4 regions of the Pseudomonas sp. NPDC086581 genome follow, and region 1 is predicted to be linked to each of the others. Evidence: riboswitches for the same ligand, from Rfam matches in the RefSeq annotation. Region 1 holds a riboswitch; each other region holds the start of a gene.
What was found. A riboswitch is a leader RNA that binds a small molecule or an ion and turns the genes downstream of it on or off. The one in region 1 is predicted to bind cobalamin.
Positions count from the first base shown of each region.

Region 2: it holds a riboswitch for cobalamin, as region 1 does, so the genes downstream of both, cobO (cob(I)yrinic acid a,c-diamide adenosyltransferase) here and cobG (precorrin-3B synthase) in region 1, are expected to answer to the same signal.
Region 3: it holds a riboswitch for cobalamin, as region 1 does, so the genes downstream of both, ACIPK7_RS19285 (TonB-dependent receptor domain-containing protein) here and cobG (precorrin-3B synthase) in region 1, are expected to answer to the same signal.
Region 4: it holds a riboswitch for cobalamin, as region 1 does, so the genes downstream of both, ACIPK7_RS02735 (TonB-dependent receptor plug domain-containing protein) here and cobG (precorrin-3B synthase) in region 1, are expected to answer to the same signal.

Region 1 is NZ_JBIVBR010000009.1:48,602-53,725, forward strand. Features, by position in the region: gene cobJ (precorrin-3B C(17)-methyltransferase) at 1-1,303, opposite strand, end outside; gene ACIPK7_RS18575 (precorrin-2 C(20)-methyltransferase) at 1,303-2,043, opposite strand; gene ACIPK7_RS18580 (precorrin-8X methylmutase) at 2,043-2,669, opposite strand; gene cobG (precorrin-3B synthase) at 2,662-4,017, opposite strand; cobalamin riboswitch at 4,095-4,336, opposite strand; gene cbiE (precorrin-6y C5,15-methyltransferase (decarboxylating) subunit CbiE) at 4,404-5,124, shown strand, end outside.
Region 2 is NZ_JBIVBR010000001.1:426,626-431,749, forward strand. Features, by position in the region: gene bluB (5,6-dimethylbenzimidazole synthase) at 1-161, opposite strand, end outside; gene ACIPK7_RS02060 (cobyrinate a,c-diamide synthase) at 158-1,450, opposite strand; gene cobO (cob(I)yrinic acid a,c-diamide adenosyltransferase) at 1,479-2,090, opposite strand; cobalamin riboswitch at 2,360-2,583, opposite strand; gene ACIPK7_RS02070 (ABC transporter permease) at 2,714-3,859, shown strand; gene ACIPK7_RS02075 (ABC transporter ATP-binding protein) at 3,856-4,641, shown strand; gene ACIPK7_RS02080 (MlaD family protein) at 4,642-5,124, shown strand, end outside.
Region 3 is NZ_JBIVBR010000009.1:193,202-198,325, forward strand. Features, by position in the region: gene ACIPK7_RS19285 (TonB-dependent receptor domain-containing protein) at 1-1,416, opposite strand, end outside; cobalamin riboswitch at 1,505-1,701, opposite strand; gene dxs (1-deoxy-D-xylulose-5-phosphate synthase) at 1,739-3,649, opposite strand; gene ACIPK7_RS19295 (Ldh family oxidoreductase) at 3,896-4,900, shown strand; gene ACIPK7_RS19300 (aldehyde dehydrogenase (NADP(+))) at 5,027-5,124, opposite strand, start outside.
Region 4 is NZ_JBIVBR010000001.1:555,008-560,131, forward strand. Features, by position in the region: gene ACIPK7_RS02725 (ABC transporter substrate-binding protein) at 1-773, opposite strand, end outside; gene ACIPK7_RS02730 ((2Fe-2S) ferredoxin domain-containing protein) at 910-1,614, opposite strand; gene ACIPK7_RS02735 (TonB-dependent receptor plug domain-containing protein) at 1,614-3,470, opposite strand; cobalamin riboswitch at 3,663-3,870, opposite strand; gene ACIPK7_RS02740 (VOC family protein) at 3,944-4,372, opposite strand; gene ACIPK7_RS02745 (cupin domain-containing protein) at 4,550-4,918, shown strand; gene ACIPK7_RS02750 (DUF3303 domain-containing protein) at 5,112-5,124, shown strand, end outside.

The DNA of each region.
Region 1 (5,124 bases):
AAATCAGACAGAAGTCATGCCCCAGCGGCGCACCGGCCTTGGCGGCAGCCGCCAGCGCAGCAGACACGCCCGGCAGTACCTCCAGCTCCACGCCATGCCAATGCGGGTCGCTGCTCTCGTGCAGGGCTTCCATCACCGCGGCGGCCATGGCGAACACGCCGGGGTCGCCGGAGGAAATCACCACCACGCGCCGGCCGCTGGCGGCCAGTTCGAAGGCATGACGGGCGCGCTGCATTTCCTCGCGGTTGTCGGTGCAGTGGCGCACCTGGTCGTCGCGCAACGGCTCGGCCATCTTCACGTAGGTCTCGTAGCCGAGCAGGTCCTGGGCTTCGTCCAGCGCGCGGCGCACGGCGGGGATCATGAAGTCGCTGGCGCCGGGGCCCAGACCGATCACGCTGAGTCGTCCGCGCGGCTGACCGATGCCTTGGGCTTCAGCTGGCGTGGCGGTGCGGTGCAGATGGAAGGAGTCGCCATGCAACACAGCCGGCGGCAACTCATCGTCGCTGTGGATGAACCGCAGTGGCACGCCCAGCTCACGGGCGGCCTCCGCCAGCGCCGGATCGGCCATGCGGCAGCGCGGCGCCACCAGCGCGGCCAGCGACGCCTCGGCCAGCCCGGCCTGCGCCAGGCCCTGGCGAATGCGCTCGGGCAGTTGCGAGTCCACCAGCGTGACGTGGGCGAGGACGAGGCGCGGATGGATGCGCAGCTCGTTCTGCGCGATGCCCACGACGCGCGCATCGATACGCAGGGTGTGCGCGGCGTCGTCGGCCAGCGGCAGGTCCAGTTCCTCCAGCCAGGGCGCGTAGCCCTCGATGCGCAGGGTGTCGCCCCCCAGCAGGTCGGAGACGAAGCGCTTGCCCTGTTCGATATCCGCCAGCGCATAGCCCGGTGGCGGGTCGAGCAGGCAGGCACCGAAACGCAGTTCGCCGCTGGTGGTGATGGCGGGCGTCACCTCCAGCGCAGCGGCCAGCTCGCGGGCCATGCGGTTCACCCCGCCGAGCCCGCCGAGCAGCGGCACCACCGCGCTGCCGTCTTCGGCGACTGCCAGAACCGGCGGCTCCGCGCCTTTCTCGACCAGCACTGCCGCGAGGGTGCGGATGACGATGCCTGCCGCGCACAGGGCGATGATCGGGGTATCGTCGCGGTAGAGCTGGCGCAGGGTTTCGCCGAAGTTTGCGTAGGATTCATCGGCGCCTTCGACACGGTCTTTCAGACCCAGCACACGCGCCTGTGGATAAACGCCCTGCAGGCGTCGCGCCGTAGCCAGCGCACCCTGGCCGAGAATGACGATGGCAGCGCGCATCAGCCGTTCCACCGCTGGCCGGGGATGACGATCATCGAGAAATACGGCGAGGCCATCGGGTCCACGTCGTCCAGCGCGACGATGCGCTGCTCGCGCATGGTTGCGCGCTCGACGTAGTGGGCGCCGCCGTCACGGCCCAGCTCGCGCAGCACGCGGCGAACCTTGTCGAAGTTGCGGCCGAGCTTCATCACCACCGCCGCATCGGCGTCGGCCAGGCGGCGCTTGAGTTCGTCTTCGGGCAGCACGCCGGAGAGCACCGACAGGCTCTGGTTGCGGTACACCAGCGGCACGCCGAGCACCGCCGCACTGCCGAGCATCGAGCAGACGCCGGGTACGACTTCGGTGTCGTACCGCTCTGAAAGTCGGTCATGCAGGTACATGTAGGAGCCGTAGAAGAACGGGTCGCCCTCGCAGATCACCGCCACGTCGCGGCCGGCATCCAGGTGCATCGCCACCTGCTCGGCAGCGGTGTCATAGAAGTCGCTGATCACGCCTTCGTAGGTCAGCGGTGGCTCCAGCTTCTCGGTAGTCACCGGGTAGACCAGCGGCAGGCGTTGCTGCTCATCGAGCAGGTGCTGCTCGATGATGGCGAAGGCGTTTCCGCCCTGGCCGGCGTGGTGCTTGGCCTTGGCCACGAAATAGCCGATCACCGGGGAGGCGCGCAGCAGGCGCAGGGCCTTGAGGGTCAGCAATTCCGGGTCGCCCGGGCCGACGCCCAGGCCGATGAGGCGGCCGGTCATCACTCCACCTCCGTGGCCAGGGCGTTCACTGCGGCGGCGGCCATCGCGCTGCCGCCACGGCGACCGCGGACGATCACGTAGGGCACGCCACGGCTGTCGGCGGCGAGGGCGTCCTTGGACTCCATGGCGCCGACGAAGCCCACCGGGAAACCGAGGATCAGCGCCGGTTTCGGCGCGCCGGCATCGAGCATTTCCAGCAGGTAGAAGAGCGCGGTCGGCGCGTTGCCGATCACCACCACGCTGCCTTCCAGGTGCTCGCGCCAGTGCTCCAGCGCCACCGCCGAGCGGGTGTTGCCCAGTTCGCGGGCGAGGTCGGGTACGTCTGCATTGTTGAGGGTGCAGATCACCTCGTTGTGGGCCGGCAGGCGCGCGCGGGTGATGCCCTCGGCGACCATCCGCGCATCGCAGAGGATCGGTGCGCCAGCGGCCAGCGCCGCACGGCCGATGGCCCCGGCGCCGGCGGAGAAGTGCAGGTCCTGCACGACGTCGACCATGCCGCAGGCGTGGATCACCCGCACGGCGAGTTTCTCGAGGTCGGCGGGAATGCCGGACAGGTCGGCTTCGGCGCGAATAGTGGCGAAGGACTGGCGGTAGATCGCCTGGCCGTCGCGAATGTAATCAAGCATCGGTGAGGGCTCCGGGTGCGGCCAGCAGGTCGCCGGCGGCATCGAGGGAAAGGTTGCGCGCCACTGGCTGGCCGAAGCCGGCCACGCCATCGGCGCGACGGAACAGGTCATAGCGGCCGTCGGCGACGGCCAGCAGGGTGTAAGGGGCGACGTGGGCGGCGGCGCAGGAGCGCGGGCAGCCGCACAGGTGTACACCGGCCGGCGGTGCGTGGCGCAGGCGCTCGGCCAGGCGCAGCGCATCGGCCTTAGTGTCGGCCAGCCCACGGGCGCAACCGCTGGAACCGCTGCATGCGACGAGGCGCGACAGCGGCTGCGCGGCGTCGATCACCAGGCCGAGGTTGGCCAGCGCGCCGAGCACGACGGCGGCATCGGTTTGTGCCACGCCAGGGAGGATCAGACTTTGCCAGGGCGTCAGACGCAGCTGTCCGACGCTGAAGCGCTCGGCAAGATCCGCGAGGCCGAACAGGGTGGTGCTGTCGAGGCGTCCGAGGACGAATCCCGCGCCGACCATGACCCGTTCCGGCTGACGCTGGGGCTGAATTCCGAGATGGCCGAAAGCCTGCGGCGCAGGACGTCGCCAGTTATCCACAGCCGCTCCGAGTTGCAGCGGGAAGGGCAGGCGTTGCTGCAGGCGCTCCAGCAGCACTTCATCGCGAAGCATCTCGCGCAGGTGGCGCATGCGCGTCTGGCCGTCGCCGGCAAGATCGAGGAACAGGTGCAGCAGAGTTTCCACCAGCAGCGGTACCTGTTCGGCGCTGACGGCGGCGAGAGCAGGGCGATCGGTCTCGCGCTGCGGTGGGCAGCCGGCCAGGCCGAAGGCGAACAGCGGCGCGGCACCGTCGGACATGGCCGAAAGCCAGAGATCGTTGGGGTGTTCCAGCATCGCCAGCGTTTCGCCGGCGTCCAGCTGGATGCCGAACTTGGGCGACAGGCCGTGGAAGCGCGGGGTGTGCTCCAGCAGGTCGAGCAGCTGGCGGGCCAGCGGGCTCGCGTCGAACGCGCTGCCAGTGTCCAGGCCGAGCGCCGGGCTGACCAGCAGGTTGCGCACGTCGTCCGAAGCCAGCTCACGCGGGCCGAGGCCGGCGGCCAGCAGTTCACGGCTCAGCGCATTTTCGGCGCCGGCATGTACGCCGCGAATTTGCAGGTTGGCGCGGTTGGTCGCTTCGAGCACGCCGTCTGCATGCCGTTCGGCCGCCAGGGCGATGGCGCGCGCGGCGTTGGCGTCGAGTTGCCCGCAAGGCAGCTTGAGGCGGCAGATGCCCCCATCGCGGGAGGCCACGATGCGCAGCAGGCCGGGGCAGGCATGCGGACGGACGGGCAGGGCTGAAGGGTCTTGCACGGTGGTCACCAGGGCTGGATCGCGGTGACCTGCGAATCCCCCAAAGGGGACTTCACGACACCGATACACCCCGCTCGATGTCTGCACGCGCGACTGGTTTCGTCGGCAGGTCTCCTGGCTGGCAGGTCCTCATCCAGCGCGGCCTTCCCGGTTGCCCAGTGGCCTGGCCGGCGGCACGGAACGTCGTTCTCGTGTCGCCGCATTGCGCGGACTCGCTGCTTACAGTTGCGGGGGCAGCCACGGCTTAACCGTGTTCCCTCTTCGGCTCTGAGAAACTTCACCGCAAAAGGCGAAGCGTCCTACGAGCACCGACGAAGCGGGTATTATGCCTGCTTTGTTCGGAGGCAGGAAAAGCCTGCCCGTCGGATCGATCGTCGCACCCCTGAGGACATTTCATGACGCCCTGGCTGACCATTGTCGGCATCGGCGAGGACGGCTATGCCGGCCTCGGCAAGGCCGCGCGCCGCGCCCTGCTCGCCGCCAGCGAAGTGATTGGCGCGCCACGCCAGCTGGAGTTACTGCCGCATTGCCTGGGCGCCCGTCGCCAGGCCTGGCCGAGCCCGTTCAGCCTGGAGCCGGTCTTGCGTCGACGCGGTGAGCCGACCTGCGTGCTGGCCAGCGGCGACCCGATGCTGTTCGGCGTCGGCGCAAGCCTTGCCCGTCAGATTCCGTCCGAGGAAATGCTCGTACTTTCCGCGCCGTCTTCCGCTTCGCTCGCTGCCGCGCGGATGGGCTGGGCGTTGCAGGACTGCACGCTGCTGTCGCTGGTGGCGCGCCCATTGGCGGCACTCAATGCGCAGATCCACGACGGCGCGAAGCTGCTGATCCTCAGCAACGATGGCAGCAGCCCGGCGGCCATCGCTGCGCTGCTGCGCGAACGGGGTTTCGGCGCGAGTCGCCTCAGCGTGCTGGAGCACCTGGGCGGCGAGGTGGAGCGACGCATCGACGGACTCGCCAGCGACTGGTCGCCGAGCGAGACCGCCGCGCTGAATCTCGTTGCGGTGCAATGCGTGGCGGGTGCTGACGCTGTTCGCCTGCCGCTGACCACCGGCCTGCCGGACGAGGTCTACCGCCATGACGGCCAACTGACCAAGCGCGATGTTCGCGCCGTAACCC
Region 2 (5,124 bases), on a different contig from region 1:
TGCATCAGCCCGACGCTGGGCGCCTGGTGCGCCGCTTCGAGCAGGCGCGCGAGCAGTTCCGGCGCCACCTCACCGCCGCTGAAATGACGCATGTCGCGACGCTCGGCAATGGCGCGATAGAGCGCGGCGCGCTCCTCAAGGCTGTAGGCGTGCTCGGTCATGGTCTCAGCAGGGCTGCTGCAGCGTCCGGGTCGGACGGCAGGTAGAAGTGGATGTAGGAGGCGGTGAGCCGGCCGCGGCGAAACACCGCTTCGGCCACCGGCTTGTCGTTGGGGCAGACGCCTCGGGCCAGCGGCTCCTCGCTGCTGTCCAGCAGCGAGTGGTGGAAGGTGTGCCCGCGCAGAGTGCCTTCGGGCAACGTCACCGCCTGCAACGCCAGCGCGGCGAGGCGCTTCTGCATGCGCGCCTTGCCCGGCAATAGGCCGAGTAATTCGGCGCGCTCGCCGGCCACGTCGGTCAGCGCATCGAGCAGATAGAGCATGCCGCCGCACTCGGCGAGGATCGGCTTGCCCATTTCGTGGTGCGCGTGGATGGCCTGGGCCATGGCGCGGTTGCCAGCCAGCGCCTGCAGGTGCAGTTCGGGGTAGCCACCGGGCAGATAGAGGCTGTCCACGTCCGGCAATGCGTCATCACGCAGCGGCGAGAAGAACACCAGTTCGGCGCCCAGTTCACGCAGCAGGTCGAGGTTGGCCTGGTAGAGGAAGGCAAAGGCGTTGTCCCGTGCCACGCCGATCCGCACGCCATCGAGGCGGGAAGACTCACGGCGCAACTCAGACGCGGCGAAGCTCACCGGCAGCGGCAGCTCGGTACTGGCGCTGGCCGCCAGGGCATCGGCGGCGGCGTCCAGGCGGGCGTCGAGATCGGCCAGCTCATCGGCCTGCACCAGGCCGAGGTGTCGGCTGGGCAGCTCCACTTCGGTATCGCGCGGCAGCGCGCCATACCAGCGAATCCACTCCGGCAGGCTGTCGCGCACCAGGTCGCGGTGACGCTGGCTGCCGATACGGTTGGCGAGCACGCCGGAGAACGGCAGGTCGCTCTGGTAGGTCGCCATGCCAACGGCCATGGCGCCGAAGGTCTGCGCCATGGACTGGCCGTTGATCACCGCCATCACCGGCACATTGAAGCGCCGCGCCAGGTCGGCCGCAGACGGCGAGCCGTCGAACAGGCCCATCACGCCTTCGATGAGGATCAGGTCGGCCTCGCCGGCCGCTTCCCATAGCAGCCGACGGCTCTCTTCCTCGCCGACCATCCACAAGTCCAGTTGGTAGACCGGCGCGTCACTGGCGCGGGCGAGGATCATCGGGTCGAGGAAGTCCGGGCCGCACTTGAACACCCGCACCTTGCGCCCGAGGCGTGTGTGCAGGCGTGCCAGGGCGGCGGTCACGGTGGTCTTGCCCTGCCCGGAAGCGGGGGCGGCGATCAGCAATGCGGGGCATTGGCGCGAGGTCATAAGACGCGCTCCGCCACAACGGGATGCATCAGAACTCCACCCCTTTCTGCGCCTTGATGCCGGCCTTGAAGGCGTGTTTCACCAGGCCCATCTCGGTCACGGTGTCGGCGGCCTCGAGCATCGCCGGCTGCGCGCCACGGCCAGTGGCGACCACATGCTGCATCGACGGACGCGCGGCGATATCGGACAGCACGGTGTCCAGTTCCAGGTAGCCGTGTTTGAGGGCGATGTTCACCTCGTCCAGTACCACCAGGCCGACTTCGGGGTCGGCCAGCAGCTGGCGCGCCACGTCCCAGGCGGACTGAGCCTTGGCGATGTCACGCTGGCGATCCTGGGTTTCCCAGGTGAAGCCCTCGCCCATCACGTGAAAGCTGACCTCCTCGGGGAAGCGGCGGAAGAACGCCTCTTCACCCGTGGTCGCGGCGCCCTTGATGAACTGCACTACGCCTACCTTCATGCCATGGCCAAGCGCGCGGGCGACCATGCCGAAAGCCGAGCTGCTCTTGCCCTTGCCGTTGCCGCTGTTGACCAGGAACACGCCGCGCTCCCCCTGGGCCTGGGCGATCTTCTCGTCGATCACTGCCTTCTTGCGCTGCATGCGCGAGCGATGGCGCTCGTCCTTTTCCGGGGATTCAGTCATGGGAAGTTGCTCCTGAAAGCGAATGCGCAGGCGTCAGGCTGCCGCCCGGGTGGCAGCGCACGAGGAATGGAATGGGCAGGGACGAACCGCGGCGACGCACAAGCGCCATGCGGCAGAGGCCGCCCAGCGCAAAGGCTGTCGACCTGGGGAATAGGGATTGCACCTGAAGGATTCTCCGCCGCTCTCACCCGCGCGGCACTGACCAGTCGGGGCAGGCGGAGGACGGCAACGCGCGGCGCGCAGCGCCGACGTCGGCAGCGCCTCCCGCGATGCCATGCGATGCAGCAGGCCGGTCTCCGGGCTTGCGAGTGACGCCGTGAGGCTGTCGATGAACCGCGCCTTCCCATGCCGATGGCACAGTGGCGGATTGCGGTTCGAAGCTCGCTTACCGTTGCGGGGGCAGCGCCGGAATGGTCGATTGCGCATCGATTTCACCGGCTTCCCTGTTTCACTCGCGGCTTGCGCCGAGAGCACCTGAAGCAGGCGCGCAGCTTAGTGGCTGGCGGCCTGGGGCGTCAATTGAACAGGATGTCGCCGGGCTTGTCCCAGCATCAGGCAAGCGCTCTACAATGCGACACACCTGTCCAATCATGGCACTGTGTAACTCCGCTAGAATGCGAACCATGACGATGACTGCCCAGCCCGGCCAGCTTCAGCTCGACACCTCCGCCAGCCCACCGCTGATGCACGTCAGCGGCGACTGGACGCTCGCGCATTTCTCCGTGCTGGAAGCCCAGGTAGCCGCCCAGCGCCATGCCGAGTCCCCCGCCGAGCTGGATTTTGCCGGCCTCGGCGCGCTGGATACCGCCGGCGCCGCGCTGCTCGCCGAGATCATCGGCGGCGCACGCATGAGTCAGCTGGAACAGATCGCCCGCAACCTCCCCGCCGAACGCCAAGCCTTGCTGCGCGCCGTCGGCAGCGCCATCACCCAGTGCCGCCTGGACGAAAAGGCGCCGGAGCCGGGCAACGCGCTGGTCGACGTGCTCGAGCGCATCGGCATCGCCACCCTGACCTTCCGCGAACACCTGGTCGGCCTGCTCGGATTCATCGGCCTGACCCTGCAGACGCTGCTGCGAAACCTGCTGCGCCCAAGACGCTGGCGGCTCACCTCGCTGGCCGCGCACATGGAGGAAACCGGACTGGACGCCGTGCCCATCGTCGCCCTGCTGACCTTCATGGTCGGTGCGGTAGTGGCCTTTCTAGGTGCCACGGTGCTGCAGAAATTCGGCGCGCAGATATACACCGTCGATCTGGTGGGCTTCTCCTTCCTGCGCGAATTCGGCGTGCTGCTCACCGCGATCCTGCTTGCCGGCCGCACCGCCAGCGCCTTCACCGCGCAGATCGGCTCGATGAAGGCCAACCAGGAAATCGACGCCATCCAGGCCTTGGGCCTCGACCCAGTGGAACTGCTGGTGTTGCCACGCGTCCTGGCCCTGCTGCTGACCCTGCCGATGCTGACCTTCCTGGCGATGATCTCCGGCATCTTCGGCGGCGGCGTGGTCTGCGCCCTCGCCCTTGATATCTCGCCACGCATGTTCCTCTACATGCTGCAGAACGACATCGCCGTGCAGCACTTCCTGGTCGGCATCGTCAAAGCCCCGATATTCGCTTTCATCATCGCCGTGATCGGCTGCCTGGAGGGCTTCCGCGTCAGCGGCAGCGCGCAGTCAGTGGGCGAGCACACGACCTCAAGCGTGGTCCAGTCGATCTTCGTGGTGATTCTGCTGGATGCGGTCTTCGCGCTGTTCTTCATGGAGATGGGCTGGTGAGCGAACCGATCATCGTCGTCCGCGACCTCGCCAACCGTTTCGGTACCCACGCCGTGCACGAGCACCTGGACCTCGACGTGATGAAGGGCGAGATCCTCGGCGTGGTCGGCGGCTCGGGCACCGGCAAGTCGGTGCTGCTGCGCAGCATCATCGGCCTGCGCCAACCCAGCGAAGGCAGCGTGCATGTGTTCGGGCAGAACCTGCCGGCGCTGCCGCCCCTTGAGCGCTCGAAGCTGGAAAGGCACTTCGGCGTGCTGTTCCAGAACGGCGCGCTGTTCTCCTCGCTGACCGTGAGCGAGAACATCTGCCTGCCGCTGATCGAGCACGCCGGGCTGTCCCGCGCCGATGCGCAGTTCATGGCCAAGGTGAAGATTTCCCTGGCCGGCCTGCCGCCGGACGCCGGCGGCAAATACCCGGCCGAGCTCTCCGGCGGCATGGTCAAGCGTGCCGCCCTGGCCCGCGCCCTGGCGCTGGACCCGGACATTCTGTTTCTCGACGAACCCACCGCCGGCCTCGACCCCATCGGCGCGGCGGCTTTCGACCAACTCATCCTGACCCTGCGCGACGCCTTCAACCTCACGGTGTTCCTGGTCACCCACGACCTGGACACCCTCTACACCATCTGCGACCGCGTCGCCGTGCTGTCGCAGAAACGCGTGCTGGTGGTGGGGCCACTGGACCAGGTCGCCCGTACCGACGACGCCTGGGTACAGGAATACTTCCACGGTCCGCGCGGCCGTGCCGCGCTGCAGGCCACCGAACACCTGCGGGAGGAAAGCTGAATGGAAACCCGTGCCCATCACGTGCTGATCGGCCTGTTCACCCTGGTCGTGTCGATCGGCGCGTTGCTCTTCGCCCTGTGGCTGGCGCAGTCGAGCAACGACCAGAAGTACAAGGTCTACGACGTGATCTTCAACGAGGCGGTGACCGGCCTGTCCGAGGGCGGCACCGTGCAGTACAGCGGCATCCGCGTGGGTGACGTGGTGTCCCTGCGCCTGGACCCGAACGACCCCCGCAAGGTCCGCGCACGCATCCGCGTCTATGACAGCACACCGATCCGCGAAGACACGCGCGCCAAGCTGGCCCTCACCGGCGTCACCGGCCAGGCCATCATCCAGCTATCCAGCGCCGCCCAGGACAGCCCGCCGCTGGCCAGCAAGGACGGCGAAGTGCCGGTGATCAAGACCATCCCCTCGCCGTTCGCCAAGTTGCTGGCCAACGGCGAGGACATCGCGACCAACATCAACAACCTGATCAACAACGTG
Region 3 (5,124 bases), 140 kb from region 1:
GCGTGCCTTGTTGATGTTCTCCGGCTGGTTGCTGGTACTGTCCCAGGCGATCAGGTCGTCGATCTCGGTGCGGTACAGCGAGGCTTCCAGGTGCGTGCCGGAGAAGTCCCCGCGCCATTGCAGCTCGTAGGTCTTCGAGGTCTCGGCCTTCAGGTCCGGGTTGCTGGCGCCGGGGTAGTAGAGGTCGCTGAAGGTCGGCGCGCGGAAGCCTTCGCCGTAGCTGGCGATCCAGGTCTGGCTGTCGCCTACCGGCAGGCTGAGGGCGGCGTTCCAGCTGTTCTGGCTGCCGTAGGCCTGGTTGTTGTCGTGGCGGATGCCCAGCTCGGTGCCGAAGTTGTCGCTCTTGAAGCTGTGCTGGGCGAAGAAGGCGCGGTTGCTGCGCTGGTCGTCGGCGAAGGCGGTGCTGCCGTCGACCTTGTCTTCGTACCAGTCGGCGCCCAGCGCCAGCTGGTTGGCGTCGTCGAGTTGCAGGCGGTTGATCCAGCTCGCCGAGTGGCGGGTGGTTTCCAGCGTGCCGTTGTTCCAGCTGTCGGCGGCGCCTACGGCCTTGTTGCGGTCGAAGCTGCGGCCCAGTTCCAGGCGGCTGTTCCACATCTTCGTAATCTGGCCGTCGAGGTAGGTGCTGTAGCTGCTGACGCGGAATTCGTCGCGGGGTGAGCCCGGCTCGAAGTTGTAGGCGTCGTCGTATTCGTTCTTGCCGCGCTGGTCGTTGAGGTTCAGGCCGGCCTTCCAGTCCTCGCTGAAACGGTGGTCCAGGTTCAGGTGCACGGCCTTGTTGCGCTGGGCGTCGTCGTCGCTGTCGGCGCCGATGTTGTCGCTGGTGCGGTCCCAGCCCTGGCTCTCGTCGAGGCTGCCACCGAGGTTGTAGCGGGTTTGCTCGTCGCCGCCGGACAGGCTCAGGCTGCGTTCGAAGGTGCCGTGGCTACCGGCAGCCAGGCGTACTTCGGGGTGCAGGCCGGCGTCACCGCGGCGGGTGAATATCTGGATGACGCCGCCGATGGCGTCGGCGCCGTACAGTGCGGAACGCGGGCCGCGGGTCACTTCGACGCGCTCGATGCTGTCGATGCTCAGGTAATCCAGGCGGGCGATGCCGCTGCTGGCCGAGGCGATACGCTGGCCGTCCACCAGCACCAGGGTCTGCGCGGTGCTGGTGCCGCGCACGGAGTACGAGACCACGCCGCCGGAGCTGCCCATCTGCACGCCGGGCACGCGGGCGAGCAGGGCGGGAACGCTGCGCACTTGCAGGCGCTCGATGTCGGCACGGGTGAATACGCTGTTGGCCGAAGTGGCTTCGGCACGTGGCTGGGCCTGGCGTGCGGAGGTGATCACCTGGTCGGAGAGCCGGTAGATGTCGTCGGCGGCTAAGGCCAGGCCGGGCAGCAGGCTGGTGGCCAGGGCGAGTCGGGTCAGTTTCATGGAACGTCCTCAAAAGCGGTCGGATGACTTTCGAGGAGGGCGTGGCAAGGGCGGCAGGCCGCACTTGACGGTGCGGCCCTCCGCAACACCTGTCGGGGCGTGTCGAGGGCGGTCTCCGGGCTGCCGACGTCACATCGCCGCCTTCCCGCGTAAGCAGTGGCGGATGGCGATGCTGCGCTCCCGCAGGGAGCGCGTCGGTTACCGTTGCGGGGGCAGCGCAGGTCTTTCACCTGCTTCCCGTTACCTCGAACGAAAACGGGCGCACCTTAGTCGGTGCGCCCGTCACTGGCAATACTCCGGGGGAGGGATGCGCCGATCGGTCTCAGCGTTGGCCGAGGGCCTCCAGGCGCGCCGTCACCGATGTTTCGATGCCGGCGGCGTCTAGCCCGCACTCCGCGAGCATCTGCGCGGGCTTGGCGTGCTCGACGTAGTAGTCCGGCAGGCCCAGGTGCAGGATCGGCTGCTGGATATTCTCGCGGGCGAGGAATTCGCTGACGGCGGCGCCGGCGCCACCCATCACCGAGTTCTCCTCGACGGTCACCAGCAGCTCGTGGCTGGCGGCCAGCTGGCGCACCAGCTCTTCGTCCAGCGGCTTGACGAAGCGCATGTCGGCGACGGTGGCATCGAACTGCTCGGCGACTTTCAGCGCTTCGGCCAGTTGCACGCCGAACACCAGGAAGGCGACCTTGCCGGCCTTGCCTTCGCGGCGCAGCACGCCCTTGCCGATCTCGACCGCTTCCAGCGCCGCCTCGATGGGTGCGTTGGGGCCGGTGCCGCGCGGGTAGCGTACCGCCGCCGGGCCTTCGAAATGATGGCCGGTGGTGAGCAGCTTGCGCAGTTCGTTCTCGTCGCTGGGAGTCATCACCAGCATGCCGGGGATGCAGCGCAGGTAGGAGAGGTCGAAGCTGCCGGCGTGGGTCGGGCCGTCTTCGCCCACCAGACCGGCGCGGTCGATGGCGAACAAGACGTCGAGGTTCTGCACCGCGACGTCATGGATCAGCTGGTCGTAGCCGCGCTGCAGGAAGGTGGAGTAGATCGCCACCACCGGCTTGGCGCCGTCGCAGGCCATGCCGGCCGCCAGGGTCACGGCGTGCTGCTCGGCGATGGCGACGTCGAAGTAGCGGTCCGGGAACTTGTCGGCGAAGGCCACCAGGTCGGAGCCTTCCTTCATGGCCGGGGTGATGCCGACCAGGCGTGGGTCTTGCGCAGCCATGTCGCACAGCCACTGGCCGAACACGCTGGAGTATTTCGGCCCGCCGGCCTTCTTCGGCACGGCGTGGGCGGGGGCGCCCTCGGGCTCCAGCTTGGTGATGGCGTGATAGCCGATCGGGTCGATCTCGGCCGGGCCGAAGCCCTTGCCCTTCTTGGTCACCACATGGAGGAACTGCGGGCCCTTGAGGTCACGCATGTTGCGCAGGGTGGCGATCAGGGTCGGCAGGTCGTGGCCGTCGATGGGGCCGATGTAGTTCCAGCCCAGCTCCTCGAAGAGCGTGCCGGGGACCAGCATGCCCTTGGCGTATTCCTCGGTGCGGCGGGCGATCTCCCAGGCACCGGGCAGGCGCGAGAGCACCTTCTTGCTGCCTTCGCGCATGCTGCTGTAGGTGCGGCTGGAGAGGATCTTGGCCAGGTAGTTGGACAGGCCGCCAACGTTGTTGGAGATCGACATGTCGTTGTCGTTGAGGATCACCAGCATGTCGGCCTTCACTTCCGACGCGTGGTTGAGCGCTTCGAAGGCCATGCCGGCGGTCAGTGCGCCGTCGCCGATCACCGCCACCGACTTGCGCCCCGAACCCTGCATGCGAGCGGCGATGGCCATGCCGAGGGCGGCGCTGATGGAGGTGCTGGAGTGGCCGACGCCGAAGGTGTCGTACTCGCTCTCCGAGCGGCGCGGGAAGGCGGCCAGGCCGTCCTTCTGGCGCAGGCTGCCCATGCGCTCGCGGCGCCCGGTGAGGATCTTGTGCGGGTAGGCCTGGTGGCCGACGTCCCATACCAGACGGTCATCCGGGGTGTCGAAGACGTAGTGCAGGGCAATCGTCAGTTCGATGACGCCCAGGCCCGCGCCGAAGTGGCCGCCGGTCTGGCCGACGCTGTACAGCAGGTACTGGCGCAGTTCGTCAGCGAGGGGCAGCAGCTCCGCTTCGCCCAGGCGACGCAGCTCGACCGGCGTGCTGGCGCGGTCGAGCAGGGGCGTGGCAGGGCGCGCGCGGGGAATCTCGTGGAACGTCGTGGGCATCAGGCTGATCGTTATGAGAAGGCAAAGATGTGGAAGTTTACCCGAAGCTCTGGATTGGCCCAAGCAACGTGGGGCCAATCCTTCGGACGACCGGATGGTCGGGATGCGGTCGTCAGGCTGTGCCGAAATCGTCGTCGCTGCCGGCGATTGCGCGCAAGCGGGGCCGGGCGCGAGACTCCATGGTAGACCGATCACCGACCGGCGGCGGTTTGCCGCAGGCTTTTGTTGCAATCTGAGGAGAATGGCGTGGCCCGACTGACCCTGGATGAACTGCGCGAACTGTCGGTGGCGATCCTGCGCCACAACGGCTTCAGCGAACCCCACGTGCAGGCGGTGACCGACACCGTGCTGGCCGGCGAACGCGATGGCTGCACATCCCACGGCGTCTGGCGGTTGCTGGGCTGCATCCATACCGTGCGTGCCGGCAAGGTGGTGGCCGATGCCGTGCCGGAACTTTTCGACCCTGCGCCGGCGATTGTGCGGGTGGACGCCAAGGGGGGCTTCTCGCAATGCGCCTTCGACCTGGGCCTGCCGAAACTGGTGGAGAAGGCGCGCAGCCAGGGCTTGGCGGCGCTGGCGATCAATCATTGTGTGCACTTTTCGGCGCTGTGGGTGGAGATCGAGCGGATAACCGCCCAGGACCTGGTCGCGCTGGCGGTCACGCCGGCGCAGGCCTATGTGGCACCGGCTGGCGGCACGCGGCCTTTGTTCGGCACCAACCCCATTGCCTTCGGCTGGCCGCGTGGCGAAAACGATCCCTATGTCTTCGATTTCGCCACCACGGTGGTGGCGCGGGGGGAAATCCAATTGCACGAGCGCGAGGGCAAGTCGATTCCGCTGGGCTGGGGTATAGATGCCCAGGGCAACCCCAGCACCGACCCGAGCGCCGTGCTCGATGGCGCCATGCTGACCTTCGGCGGGCACAAGGGCTCGGCGCTGGCGACCATGGTCGAGCTGATTGCCGGCCCGCTGATCGGCGACCTGACCAGTGCCGAATCCACGGTGTTCGACGAGGGCACCAAGTCCTCGCCGCACCACGGCGAGCTGCTGATCGCGCTGGACCCGGCACGCTTCCTGGGTGCGGATGCCGCGCAGCACCTGGCGCGGGCGGAGACGCTGTTCGAATCCATCGTCGACATGGGCGCGCGGTTGCCGTCGCAGCGGCGTTTCGCGGCGCGAAAGCGCAGCCTCGCCGAGGGCGTGGAGATCAGCGATTCGCTGTATGCCGATTTGAGCAAGCTGCTGGAATAACGCAAATCCCTGTAGGAGCGGTGCCTGGGCTCAACAATGAGCGGGCATAAAAAAGCCCCGGCGCAAGGCCGGGGCTGAGCATCGGCGCGGGACTGGCCGACAGTTCACTCCCGCGCCGACGAACCTTCAGCGAGTGACCGCGCTGCGCGTCTTTTCGCCGTCCACCAGCCGCGCGATACCCAGCGGGTTGGCGTCCTTCAGCGCTTCGGGCAGCAGCGCGTCGG
Region 4 (5,124 bases), on a different contig from region 1:
GCGCGCAGGCGCGAGAGCACCGGGTCGGCACGTAGGGTTCGAATCTTCTGCTCGGCCGTGGACCACAGTGCATCAGCCAGCAGGATCACGTCCGGATCGCGCGCCAGCAGTTGCTCACTGTTGGCGGTGAAGCCACCCAGATCGACGTCCTCGAACAGGTTGCGCCCCCCGGCAACGTGCAGCAACTGGGTGACCACGCCGCGCCGCCCCTGGCTCTCCAGGCCGTTGCTGGCACTGTCGAGGTAGAAGACTTTCAGCAGTAGGCGGTCGGTCGAAAGCCGGCGTGCTTCGGCCAGTTCGGCTCGTTGCTGGGCGACCAGCTTGCGCGCCCGCTCCTGCTCGCCGAGCAGGTCGCCCAGGGTAGTCAGGTCCGTCTCGACACCGCTGAACAGGTCGTCCTGCCACACGCCACAACCGGCATCCAGCAGGTAGCTGGCGACGCCATGGCCGGCCAGTTCCTCGCGGGACAGGTTGCCCAGCCGGAAGGCCGAGGCGAAGCCCGCCACCACCAGGTCCGGTCGCTGCGCGTAGACCGCTTCCGCCGACGGATACTGGCGCGACAGCAGCGGCACGCCGCGATAGCTTCCCTTCGTCAGATCGAGATCATCATCGATGTACGCCACGCCGATCAGCCGCTCCCCGGCCCCGAGCGCCAGCAGCAGGTCGGCGGCGTGCTGGTTGAGGGCGAGGATGCGCTGCGGCGGGTGGTCGAGTCGCCAGGTTTGGGCGCAGTTGCGGTAGTCCTGGGCGGAGGCCGTCATTGCGCTGAGCATCACAGCCACCCCGAGCGCCTTAGCCAGCCTGTAGGAACGTGGGGGACGCCTAGTCATTGCTCGCGAACCTGCCCGGATACCCATGGCATCAAGCGGTTCGCGAGCAAGCTCACTCCTACGAAGAGCAACCTGTGCTTCATGGCTCACCGTCCACACGCAGTTCGTCCACCGGCACGCCATCACGCAAATGCTCCGCCACCATCCGGCACACCTGCTCGTCACTGCGCAGGCCATACCAGACGCGTTCGGGATAGACCGTCAGCAGCGGCCCGCGATTGCACGGGAATTGGCAGCCGGTGCGGGTCAGCAGGGCGCCCTCGGCGTTCTCGTACAGATCGAGGCGGATCAGCTCGCGACGCAGGGTCTTCCATAACGGCAGCGCACCGCGCCGCACACAACGCGGCCCGGTGCAGAGGAACAGGTGATGCCGGTGCGGCGGTGGCGCGGACCAGTCCGGCTGCGACGGCACTTCGCCGACGCCCTGGCAATCCAGCTGTTGCGCCGGATCATCAATCGCCGCCAGCACCGCCGCCGCATCCAGCCCGCGCCGGCCGAGCGCAGAAGCGGTGACCTTCGGCGGCGGCGCCTGCGGGTGCTCCGCGAACAAGGCAGCCAGTTCAGCCCGCAACCAGTCGAGATAGGCGCCGTCGCCGGTCGGTTCAAGGTCCACCAGCAGCAGTTCTCGCTCCTCGGCCAAGAGCTCGCGCACCCGCGCCCACAGCGAATCGAAACCCTCGCCGGTATCGATGCATTCGACACCGGCAAGACGCGCCGATACCTCGCGATGCAGGCGCTCGCCCTGGGCTCCGGCCAGCGGGCCGACCAGCAGGATGGCCTTCATCAGAAGCTGAAGGTGTAGCGCAGCTCGGCGGTGCGCGGCCGGCCGAGGTTGTCCACCTGGCGGATGCCGTTGCTGGTGCGACCAGTGGCGTAGTCGCGGTCCAGCAGGTTCTCCAGCAGCAGGCTCAGACGGTGCGCGTGGGCAGCGTCGAGGTAGCGGTAGGCGTCGCCGTCGAGCACCGTGTAGTGGCCATAGTCGTCGTCCTGGGCGCTGACGATGGAGCCGATATAGCGCGTGGCAAGGCCCGCCCCCCAGAGGCTGTCGTCATAGCCCAGGCGCACACGGGCGAAGAAGTGCGGGATGTTGTTCACCGTCACCCCCTCACGGCTGTCCACCAGGTTGCGCGTGGCGTCGGCCGAGACCTGCCAGTGCCGGCCAACCTGCAACTGACCGTTGGCTTCGATGCCCCGTACGGTGATCTCGCCGTTGCCGTTCACCCACTGATCGCCCGCGAGGGTGATGAGATCGGTGATCTCGCGGCGGAACAGCGTGACGCTGCCGCTCCACGGCTGCTCGAACAGCTCGCCGTTGTAGTCCAGGCCCAGCTCGGCGTTGCGGCTGCGCTCGGGCTTGAGGTCGCGGTTGCCGACTTCATCGCCCGGCTCGTTGACGAACAACTGCTCGGCGGTGGGCAGCTTGAAGGCGGTGCCGAACTGGCCGCGCAGCTTGAGCTGCTGCGTGAGGTCGTAAAGCGAGGTCAGCATCCACACGGTGGCGCCTTCACCGCCGGAGATTTCCTCGCGGCGCACGCCCAGGCTCGGGTGCCAGTCGGGCAGCGCCTCGATGTTCGGCCGCAGCTGGGCGTAGAGCGCGTGGGACTCGGCCTTGTCGTTGTCGATGATCAGCACATCGTCCTGGCCCTTGTACCACTGGTTGTCGTTGCCCAGGACCAGCTCGTGACCGCCCGCCAGCTTCGCCTTGCCTTCGAGCTGCGCGCCCCAGTCGGTGAAGCCCCAGTAGTCGTTGTGATTGAGCACCTGGGTGCCGCCGCCCTGCAGGTTGTAGACGCGGTCGTAGCGGGTATCCCAGTCATTGATGTGGGTCTTGGCGAACCAGCTGAAGTCCTCGCTGACGCTCTGCTGGAAAGTCGCCGTGGCAATCTGCTGCACGCGGTTGTTGCTGGTGTGGTGGTTGGAAGTTGGCCGGGCGAAGTCCAGCTCGGCGTCGGCGTACTGGTAGAACAGCTCCAGCCGCGAGGCATCGCCGATGGCCTGGATGGCCTTGGCGCCGAATACGTTGACGTCGTAGGAGCGACGCTTGTCGCTCACCGTGTCGGTCATGTCGCGGTCGCGGTAGGGCTGGTAGCCGTCGGAGCGGTTGTGGCTGACGTAGGCCATCAGGCCGAGGTCGCCCAGGCCGTTCTGCGCGATCTTCTCGGCGCGGGCATCACCACTGCGGCCCTTGAAGGTGTCCAGGCCGAGATTCACTTCGCCGGCCGCCTCGCGGCTCCGCGCGCTGCGGGTGACGATGTTGATCACCCCGGACACCGCCTGGGTGCCGAACAGCAGGCCCTGGCCGCCCTTGAGCACTTCGATGCGCTCCACCGCGGTGGTCGGCAGGGTGTCGATGTAGATGCCGCCGTAGAGGCGGTTGTTCAGCCGCACGCCGTCCAGCAGGATCAGCGTGTCGTCATTACGCCCGCCGAGCAGTGAGTAGGTGCCGTAGTCGAACGGTCCGTTCTTCGGCGCAACGAACAGGCCGGGCACGACCATCTGCAGCACGCGGGTGATGTCGGCGCTGGGGCCGGCGCGTTCGATCTGCTGGCGGTCGATGACCTCCAGCTTGCTGCCGTAGCGGGCCATGTCGGCCACGGTGGTGGATTCCACGGAAGGGCCGCTGACGATTTCATCGGCCAGGTCGAGCGGCGCCGCAGCGAGCTGCGAGCCAAGGACACAGAGAGGAAGGACAGAACTCCAGCGCAGGACACGCCGGTTCAGGAACGAAGAATGTTGCAAGGTGATCGCCTCGAAATCGGGATTTCGCAGGCGGCGCAGCGACACCCGGAACGAGCGCGCCCCGGGAACCGGCTCACGCCCGCCCACCGCGGGTTTGCCAAACAGGTTCCAGGCCGGTCTCCGGGCTTGCGAGGGTCATGAAACGTCCGCCTTCCCATGCCTGAGCACAGTGGCCTAGTGGATGCTTCGCTCGCTTACCGTTGCGGGGGCAGCGCCGGACTGGTCGCACGAGGGCGACGCACCGGCTTCCCGTTTCACCCCACGCACGGCGGCGGGGGGCACCTGAAACGGGGCGAATCTGAACACTTGGCGGACGAAAGCGTCAAGCGCAGGGGTTGGGCAGGATGTTGCGGGCTTGGCGCGAAAGCGCGGGATCAGTGCCAGGGATCGTAGGTGCCGAAACTCCAGATGTGCCCTTCCGGATCACGGCAGGTGAAACCCTGGCCGCCGTAGTCCTCGTCCTTGATGTCGATGACGATCTGCGCGCCGCCGTCCACTGCCGCGCGATACAGCACCTCGGCATCCTTCACCACCACGTAGATGCTCTGCGTGCAGCCGCCCATCTCGTCGGGCTGGCGCATCAGCCGGCCGTATTCGTTGTCGTGCAATGACCCGAGCATCACCAGCCCGCTGCCGTCGGCCAGCGCCAGCTGCGCGTGGGCGATGCCGCCATGATCATCGGCGACCACCAGTTGCCGCTGGAAGCCGAAGGTGGCGCACAGCCAGTCGATGGCCTGGGGCGCATCGCGGTAGCGCAGGCAAGGGATGACGCTGGGGCGGGCAATGGGAGCGGGCGTGGACATGGCGGTCTCCAGCAAGAACGGGCGCGATGATCTGAGCATAGTCACCCGTTTTCGCCCCTCAGCGCCATGCGGCGACCAGCAGCAAATCGGTAAGCCGCATCGAAGCGCAATTTCCTGCAAGACCGCTCGACGGGTCGGTCGTAGTGTCGACGCAACGATCCCAAGGAGAACACCACCGTGACCCAACGCCAACCGATCAACCTGCAGGCCAAGCTCGACCGCATCAGTGAAACCTGGCAACCACGGGTGATCGCCGAGATGAACGACTACCAGTTCAAGGTGGTGAAGCTGCAGGGCGACTTCGTCTGGCACAGCCACGCCGACACCGACGAGACCTTCATCGTGCTGGATGGCGAGCTGCGCATCGACTTCCGCGACGGCCCGCTGACCCTGCGCGCCGGCGAACTGTACGTGGTGCCCCGCGGCGTGGAGCACAAGCCCTACGCCGAGCACGAGGTGCAGGTGATGCTGATCGAACCGCGCGGGGTGCTGAACACCGGCGACCAGGGCGGCGAACGCACGGCGGAGAATGATCGCTGGGTGTGACCGTCGATCGACGGCATCGTGCGCCGCCGATCAGCGGCATCTCGCCTTCGGGCGACGGCTGCTATGCCTGACGGGAGGAAACCGCTCCCAGCCGGCGGCTGTAACGCCTGGGAAACAACAGGCGTGACTCTGGCGGCGGTACCGATTCGGGTCCGCGACACTTGACTGCCCGGACCCGGGCCAGAGGTGCGACATGCTCTATCTGG